DNA from 2 places in the Oceanobacillus sp. FSL W7-1304 genome. Region 2 is predicted to be linked to the other one. Evidence: predicted binding sites of a transcription regulator. Region 2 holds the regulator's gene; the other holds the start of a gene.
What was found. Region 2 encodes CtsR, which represses protease genes until heat stress. Its sites were predicted from a motif close to ATGGTCAATAAAGGTCAAACA; they were not measured.

Region 1 (4,443 bases), 1.0 Mb from region 2:
AGAGGAATTTTCCAAAGACTTTTATGTTAAAGTTAATGGAGAGAATGGATTATTAAGGGAGGTATGCTTTATGTACAAGGTAATCATTAATGAGGACACTTATATCTCCATCTTTGAACCAAGGCATGCGGAAGCATTATATCATCTTATTGATGGAAGCCGTGACAGTATAGGGGAGTGGCTCTCATTCCCCGCAAAAACAAACAATATTAAAGACACAAGATTATTCATAGAAAAGTCACTGAAAAGACTATCCGAAAACAATGGGTATTGGGCAGGTATTTGGTACAATGCTATACTCGTCGGTTCGATAGGGTATTTATATATTGACTGGACTGCGAGAAAAACTGAAATCGGGTATTGGCTGGGAGATGACTATGTAGGAAAAGGACTGGTTACTTGCGCTTGTCAAAAGCTTATTAATCATGCATTTATGGATTTAGAACTTAGAAAGATTGAAATCAATGCAGCATCAAAAAACACGAAAAGCAAAGCAATACCAGAGCGCTTAGGTTTCAAAAAAGAGGGAGTTATTCGCAACTTTGAGTATTTAAACAGTGAATACCTAGACAGGACTGTTTATGGATTACTCAAAGAAGAATGGACTATAAACAGAAGTCCTTAGTTTTTATTTATATAAATATTCTTAATTATTTGTTACAATAAAAATAATTATTGTGGGAGGGGATACATGGTGAATCGGAGAGACCTAATCGCGCCAACAGATTATAATATTGTAATGGAGATGGAAAAGCATGCTACAAATACAGAACGAACGGCACTAATATGGGAAAATGAAACAGGTCATACAAAAGAAGTGACCTATGAACAATTAATGAAAAACGTTAATAAAATAGGTAATGCCCTTCTTGAAAAAGGACTAAGGCAAGGAGATAAAGTACTTATAATGGTACCTCGACTAATCGAGGCTTATGAAGTATATTTGGCAGCAATCAAAGTCGGGGTTATTGTTATTCCAAGCTCTGAAATGCTAAAAACAAAAGACTTGCAATACCGTGTAAGCCATGGTGAAGTGCGTGGAATAATCAGCTATTATCCTTACGTAGAACAATATAAGGATATTGAGGAGTATGATGAGCTAATCAAATTTGTGGTTGGTGAGACTCGGGATGATTTTTATTTTTTAGATGAACTACGAGAACAACAATCTGATGTACTAGAGATTGCATCGACAACAAAGGATGATATTGCTTTTATCTCCTATACTTCTGGTACAACAGGAAGTCCAAAAGGTGTTGTTCATACACATGGTTGGGGCTATGCGCATTTAAGGACGGCTCCAGAGCACTGGCTTTCTATTAAAGAGGGAGATAGAGTATGGGCAACGGCTGGGCCTGGTTGGCAGAAATGGATATGGACTCCGTTTTTATCTGTGCTTGGTACAGGAGCAACTGGCTTTATTTATCACGGAAAATATGATGCACAAAAATATTTAAGCATTTTAGAGAAGCAAGCAATCAATGTCCTGTGCTGTACGCCAACAGAATATCGAATGATGGCAAAAGTAGATACGATTAGCAACTATAATCTCTCGGCTTTAACAAGTGCTGTATCTGCTGGTGAACCATTGAATGTGGAGGTTATTGATGTATTCCGCAAGTATTTCAATATCACAGTTCGCGATGGCTATGGTCAAACTGAAAACACATTACTATTAGGAGTAATGAAAGGAATGAAAGTGAAACCTGGTTCCATGGGAAAACCAACTCCAGGTAACGATGTGGAAATTGTTGATGACAAAGGTCAACCAGTCTCAACGAATGAAGTTGGTGATATTGCTGTGAAATTAGATAGTCCAGCTCTTTTCAGAGAGTACTATAAAGATATAGAGCGGACAAAGCATTCTCGCCGTGGAGAATACTACATCACTGGAGACAGGGCACGCAAAGATGAGGATGGCTATTTTTGGTTTGAGGGAAGAAGCGATGATATTATAATTAGCTCTGGCTATACGATTGGTCCATTTGAAGTGGAAGATGCTTTGGTCAAACATCCATATGTTCAGGAATGTGCTGTTGTCGCAAGTCCGGATGAGATTCGAGGAAGTATTGTCAAAGCATTTGTCGTATTAAAAAATAATATAGATCATGACGAAACAGCATTGGTCAAAGAATTACAAGAGCATGTTAAAGCATTAACAGCACCATATAAATATCCAAGGGAAATTGAGTTTCTGGACGAGCTTCCAAAAACAACCTCTGGAAAAATCAGGCGTGTTGAATTACGCCAAAGGGAAGCTGTTAAATAAAGTATATCCAACGATCTCGACTAATAACTAGTCGGGATTTTTCACTTTTTATAAAAAAATTTATCAAAACACTTGAAAGTCAAAAAAGGTCAGAGTATAATGTAGTTAAGGTCAAAGATAGTCAAAGTCAAACTTGAGAACGATATGGAATATTTCCAAGGAGGAATGGAAAATGAAATGTCAACAATGTGGAACAAATGAAGCAAATATAAATGCGCAAATGCAGATAAATAATCAGCGAGTGGAAATGCACTTATGTGCTACATGTTTCCAAGAGCTTCAAGGAAAGATGATGAATTCAAATGACTTCTTTTCAAATTCTCCGTTCGGGGATTTCAATGAAGCATTTTCAAATAACTTCTTCCAAGGTAATGGAGCAAGCAAAACGGGAACACAAACAAAACAAAAAGCAAACAAAGGGAATGGCTTGATTGACCAATTAGCAAAAAATCTAAATGATGCAGCACGTGCTGGTAGCATTGATTCTGTAATCGGCCGTGATAAAGAAATTAAACGAGTTATTGAGACTTTAAATAGAAGAACAAAAAATAATCCGGTTCTTATCGGGGAGCCAGGTGTTGGTAAAACAGCAATCGCAGAGGGACTAGCAGTTAAAATTGTAGAAGGCAATGTACCTGCCAAGCTGCTCAATAAAGAAATTTACTTGCTTGACGTTGCTTCACTTGTAGCGAATACAGGAATACGCGGACAATTTGAAGAACGTATGAAAAAACTGATTGAAGAATTGCAAGCACGTGAAAATGTTATCTTGTTTGTCGATGAAATTCATCTAATCGTCGGTGCTGGGACTGCAGAAAGTTCCCAAATGGATGCAGGAAATATCCTAAAGCCGGCACTAGCTCGTGGTGAACTGCAATTAATCGGTGCTACGACATTGAAAGAGTACCGTCAAATTGAAAAGGATGCGGCACTAGAACGCCGTTTGCAGCCAATCATGGTCAATGAACCTTCGCAAGAAGATGCTATTCAAATCTTAAATGGAATCAAAGATCGTTATGAAGCATTCCATGAAGTTCGATATTCAGATGAGGTTGTTCGTGCATTTGTGACACTATCAAGTCGCTATATTCAAGATCGTTTCCTGCCAGATAAAGCAATTGACTTGATGGATGAGGTTGGATCACGTCTAAACCTGGCAAATGCCCAAAAAGATTCCGATTCCTTGCAGAAACGTTTAGATGAGGTAGTCAAAGAGAAACAAGAAGCGGCAGAAAAAGAAGAATATGAACGTGCTGCGAATCTAAGATATCAGGAAATTCAATTACAAAAGCAAGTTGAAAAAGCCGTAGACGGTGAAAAAGTACTAGATGTCGACATCTCAGATATTCAATTAATTGTCGAAGAGAAAACAGGCATCCCAGTAACGAAAATGCAAGCAGATGAACAAGCAAAAATGAAAAATATTGCCGAAAACCTGCGTAAGAAAGTAATTGGTCAGGATGAAGCAGTTGATAAAGTTGCTAAAGCAATCCGCCGTAGTCGTGCAGGACTAAAAGCGAAAGATCGCCCGATTGGATCCTTCTTATTTGTCGGACCAACTGGTGTAGGGAAAACCGAACTGACAAAAGTATTAGCAGAAGAATTATTTGGTACGCGTGACTCGATGATTCGTCTTGATATGAGTGAGTACATGGAAAAACACGCTGTGTCTAAGATTATTGGATCACCTCCAGGCTATGTTGGTCATGAAGAGGCAGGACAACTAACTGAGCGTGTTCGCCGCAATCCATATTCTATCCTGCTTTTGGATGAGATTGAAAAAGCACATCCAGACGTACAGAATATGTTCCTGCAAATTATGGAAGATGGTCATTTGACCGATTCACATGGCAGAAAGGTCAGCTTCAAAGAAACTGTGATTATTATGACAAGTAACGCAGGAACTGGAGTAAAATCAGTCAATGTTGGCTTTAACAGTGATCGTCATGAATCTGTATCAACATTGGAAAACCTAAGTGACTACTTTAAACCTGAATTCTTGAACCGTTTCGATGCAATTGTTAACTTTAATGAGTTAGCAGAAAAAGATCTATTAAAAATTGTAGATTTAATGCTAAAAGATCTTGAAGAAACGATTGAAGAAAATAATATTCACATTACAATTTCAGATGAAGCGAAGCAAGAGCTCGTTAAACAAGGCTATGATGTACGAT
Region 2 (4,443 bases):
GGCTGTTCGCCCATTAAAGCGGTACGCGAGCTGGGTTCAGAACGTCGTGAGACAGTTCGGTCCCTATCCGTCGTGGGCGTTGGAAGTTTGAGAGGAGCTGTCCTTAGTACGAGAGGACCGGGATGGACACACCGCTGGTGTACCAGTTGTTCCGCCAGGAGCATCGCTGGGTAGCTACGTGTGGAAAGGATAAGTGCTGAAAGCATCTAAGCATGAAGCCCCCCTCAAGATGAGACTTCCCATCACTTCGAGTGAGTAAGATCCCTCAGAGACGATGAGGTTGATAGGTTCGGTGTGGAAGCGTGGTGACACGTGGAGCTTACGGATACTAATCGATCGAGGACTTAACTAAATTCTTTATTTGATGTCTTGTTTACTCTTATTTAGTTTTTAAGGTATAAATTCAAAAAAACCTTGCATTTTTATTCGGAAATGCATATAATAAAACTTGTCCTTGTTTTTGAGGATTGTCTGGTAGCAATAGCGAAGAGGCCACACCTGTTCCCATGCCGAACACAGAAGTTAAGCTCTTCAGCGCCGATGGTAGTTGGGGCTTTGCCCCTGCAAGAGTAGGACGCCGCCAGGCAGATGAAAAAGAGTTAAAATACAGATAATGTATTTTAACTCTTTTTGTATATCTATAATAAATTATGGCTTGCTAGCTTTTTCAATAATAAGGTAAGGATGTATATAGATAACGATGATATTGAAATGAATAAGTGCAATATCATCGTTTATTTTTATCTTCTATAGATATCAATAGAAGCAACTCACAAAGTAGGAACTTGATGGATACTATAAGGCGGTTTCTTGAATCCGGAATAATGGATTTAGAAACCTATAAAATAATTCGATTTTATTGTAAGAGATCATTGTAGTTACGGTGAATATATTGAAGACATGGTGGCTAGAGATAATACTGGAGTTCTGCGTGTGGAAATATATAGGATGCTGTAGAAATACCATTTAAAATCTCCTATTTAGTTTTTTTCGACATAAAACAATTTATTTTATCTTTGCTAAGTTAAAATCCGGTAAAGTTTGAGCTTTTCAAGGAGCGTGTCAAATCTTATACAAGTTTGGAAAAAGCAAGTCGTTTTACTGTTTTAATTTTATCCAGAAAATCTCTTTCATCATTATGAATTGTTTTCATATAGTTAATAAAAGGTTTAACAATCTTTTTAACAAGGAATAAACTCGAGAAGGGTATTTCCATAAAAAATTCTTATATAAGATTAGAAAATCGTGATGAAACGATTTATATATAGAAACAGATAGTAATTCTTAAAGGGGGGATAAACTTTGCAATCATGGGCAGATCAGCTATTAGGGGAAGACTTTTTATTAATTATTACAAGATTGCTTGTTGCATTAGTATTATCTGGTTTAATTGGTTTTGAACGGGAGATTAATAATCACTCTGCTGGGTTCCGCACGCATATTCTTGTTGGTGTAGGTGCTTGTTTAATGATGATTTTGTCCCTATTTGGGTTTAGTACATTTAATGAAGTAAATGATAATATTCGATTTGATCCTGCGCGTATCCCCTCTTATGTTATTAGTGGAATTGGATTCCTTGGAGCAGGAACGATTATTGTTTATGGTGGAACAGTCCGTGGGCTGACAACAGCAGCTTCTATCTGGGCTGTAGCTGGAATTGGCCTTGTTGTAGGATCAGGTATGTATAGTGTTGCTATTTTCACAACGCTTATTATATTAATCAGTCTGATTTTCCTCAATCATATTGAAAGAATATTTCCTAGGTCAAGGACTACCACGTTTATTGAATTGGTTGTTGATGAAACGATTCAAATCAATCAAGTAGTAGAGGTAATCGAAAAACAGCAATTTTCTATAACAAATATCGAGATTATAAGGCAAGAAAGCAGCTTAAGGAAATTCTATATAAAAATGGGTCGGAAAGATAAACAGAGTCTGATTACCATTTTTGAAGAGATCTCCCGATTTCAGGGAGTAAAAAACATCTCCGAATTAACGAAATAATGCCATTTCAAAAACCTTCCACAGATAATTTGTGGAAGGTTTTTGGTTTCGTTTTTGTTAATTTTGTCTAAGATATATACATAAGTTGTTTGCATCTCCTTCATTTTGGCGTATAATGAAACTATAGTCAAAGATAGTCAAAGTCAAAAGACAACGTGCTGGATAATTCATACAGAAAGGTGTAGGGCAGATGAGCAATATTTCGGATGTAATTGAACAGTATCTGAAAAAGGTTCTACAGGCGAAGGGGCAGAATGCAATTGAAATTAAGCGAAGTGAAATTGCAGATCAATTTCAGTGTGTTCCCTCGCAAATAAATTATGTAATTAATACGCGTTTTACTGTAGAAAAAGGGTATATAGTAGAAAGTAAGCGGGGTGGTGGAGGTTATATTCGTATCATGCGAATTAAGCATCAGGATAAGTCGGAACTTATTGATGAAATTATCCAGATGATTGATGGCTCTATTTCCCAGCGATCGTCTATTGATGTTTTAGAACGTTTATTAGAAGAAGCCATCATTACAAAGCGCGAGGCAAAGATTATGCTTAGTGCAATGGATCGTACGACATTAGCTTTTAAACTTCCATTACGAGATGAATTACGTGCTCGTATACTATCAAAAATGCTTTTAACCTTAAAGTATGCAGGTGAGTAAAGCAGTATTTTACAGATGATTTTGTAAAGAGGTTGTATGTAAAGGGGGAATAGATATTGGAATGTCAGGAATGTCATGAACGGCCAGCTACACTTCATGTAAAACAGGTAATTAATGGACAAGAAACTAAAGTAAGTATGTGTGAGACATGTGCTAAGAAAAAGGGGTATATCACATATCCAGAGGAAGGCTATTCCCTTCATGATTTACTAACTGGTTTATTTAATTTTGACACGATAAAGATGACGAGCATGAGTGATAATCAATTAAACCAGGTAAAAGAATTGCAATGCTCGAAATGTGGAATGACATTTTCAAAGTTTAAGCAAGTTGGTAAGTTTGGCTGTGCCCATTGCTATGAGTCTTTTGCTTCCAAGCTAGAGCCAATTTTTCGTAGAGTACATTCCGGCAATACGAAGCATTTTGGCAAAATACCAAAACGTGCTGGAAGTGGCTTACAATTAAAAAAACAACTGAAAAGCTATCGAGAAGAGTTGCAACAATTAATTGAAGCAGAAGCTTTTGAAGAAGCTGCAAAAGTTCGGGATAAAATAAAAGCATTGGAAAAAGGGGATAAAGAGCCGGAAGCAGGTGATGGATCTTGAGCTTAGAGCATTTTATCAAAGAAGCACTTAGCCCCTGGATGCACGAACAAGGGCCTGATAATGATATTGTGATGAGTAGTAGAATTCGCTTAGCACGGAACTTTGCAAATGTTACGTATCCAATCCTTGCTGAACAGGAGAAATTGGATGATATTCGTAGTTTTTTTAAGAAGGAATATGAACATCAAACCTTCCAAAACTATAAGAATTTAGAATTTGTCTCAATTAAAGATTTGACACCTGTAGAAAAAAGCGTGCTTGTTGAAAAGCATTTAATTAGTCCTCATTTAGTAAAGCACGATGAGCATGCTGCTGTTATGATTTCACAAAATGAGCAAGTTTCAGTCATGATAAATGAAGAGGATCATATTCGTATTCAGCTTTATTTTCCTGGTTTACAGTTAAAAAAGGCATTGGAAGAAGCTTTTGATTTCGATGATTGGATTGAAGAGAAGGTAAATTATGCATACGATGAAACAAAAGGTTATTTAACTAGCTGTCCAACAAATGTAGGAACAGGAATGCGAGCGTCTGTTATGATGCATCTTCCCGCCTTATCGATGACAAAGCAAATTAATCGAATGATCCCAGCGATTAGTCAGCTTGGCCTTGTTGTTAGAGGGATTTATGGAGAGGGCAGTGAAGCGCTTGGTAACATTTTCCAAATATCCAACCAAATTACGCTTGGAAAGTCTGAGGAAGATATTGTAGAGGACTTAGAGAGTGTTGTGAATCAGTTAATCGATCATGAACGAGTCGCACGAAATTATATTATGAAGCGATCAGGTATAGAACTCGAGGATCGTATCTTTCGTTCCTACGGTGTACTGCAGTATAGCCGGAAAATTGAATCAAAAGAAGCTGCAAAATGTATTTCTAACGTGCGATTGGGCATAGACTTAGGTATTATAGAAAATACATCAGGAAATATACTAAATGAATTGATGGTTCTTACACAACCGGGTTTTCTTCAACAATATGCGAATAGAACTTTAAATGCAGGTGAACGTGATGTATTGCGTGCATCGCTCATACGCGAACGATTAAAATTGGAAAACTAGGAGGGAAATCCAGATGATGTTTGGACGATTTACAGAAAGAGCACAAAAAGTATTAGCATTATCACAAGAAGAAGCAGTACGACTTGGCCATAAGAATATTGGCACAGAACATATT

Region 1: NYE61_RS08025 (ATP-dependent Clp protease ATP-binding subunit) is a predicted target of CtsR. The motif match lies at 2,345-2,365, and genes of this name have one in related genera.

What each region holds. Positions count from the first base shown of each region.
Region 1 is NZ_CP150211.1:1,591,223-1,595,665, reverse strand. It holds gene NYE61_RS08035 (GNAT family protein) at 71-625, shown strand; gene NYE61_RS08030 (acyl--CoA ligase) at 695-2,269, shown strand; gene NYE61_RS08025 (ATP-dependent Clp protease ATP-binding subunit) at 2,442-4,443, shown strand, end outside.
Region 2 is NZ_CP150211.1:2,609,333-2,613,775, reverse strand. It holds rRNA gene NYE61_RS13280 (23S ribosomal RNA) at 1-352, shown strand, start outside; rRNA gene rrf (5S ribosomal RNA) at 471-586, shown strand; gene NYE61_RS13270 (MgtC/SapB family protein) at 1,303-2,004, shown strand; gene NYE61_RS13265 (CtsR family transcriptional regulator) at 2,195-2,662, shown strand; gene NYE61_RS13260 (UvrB/UvrC motif-containing protein) at 2,719-3,267, shown strand; gene NYE61_RS13255 (protein arginine kinase) at 3,264-4,328, shown strand; gene clpC (ATP-dependent protease ATP-binding subunit ClpC) at 4,342-4,443, shown strand, end outside.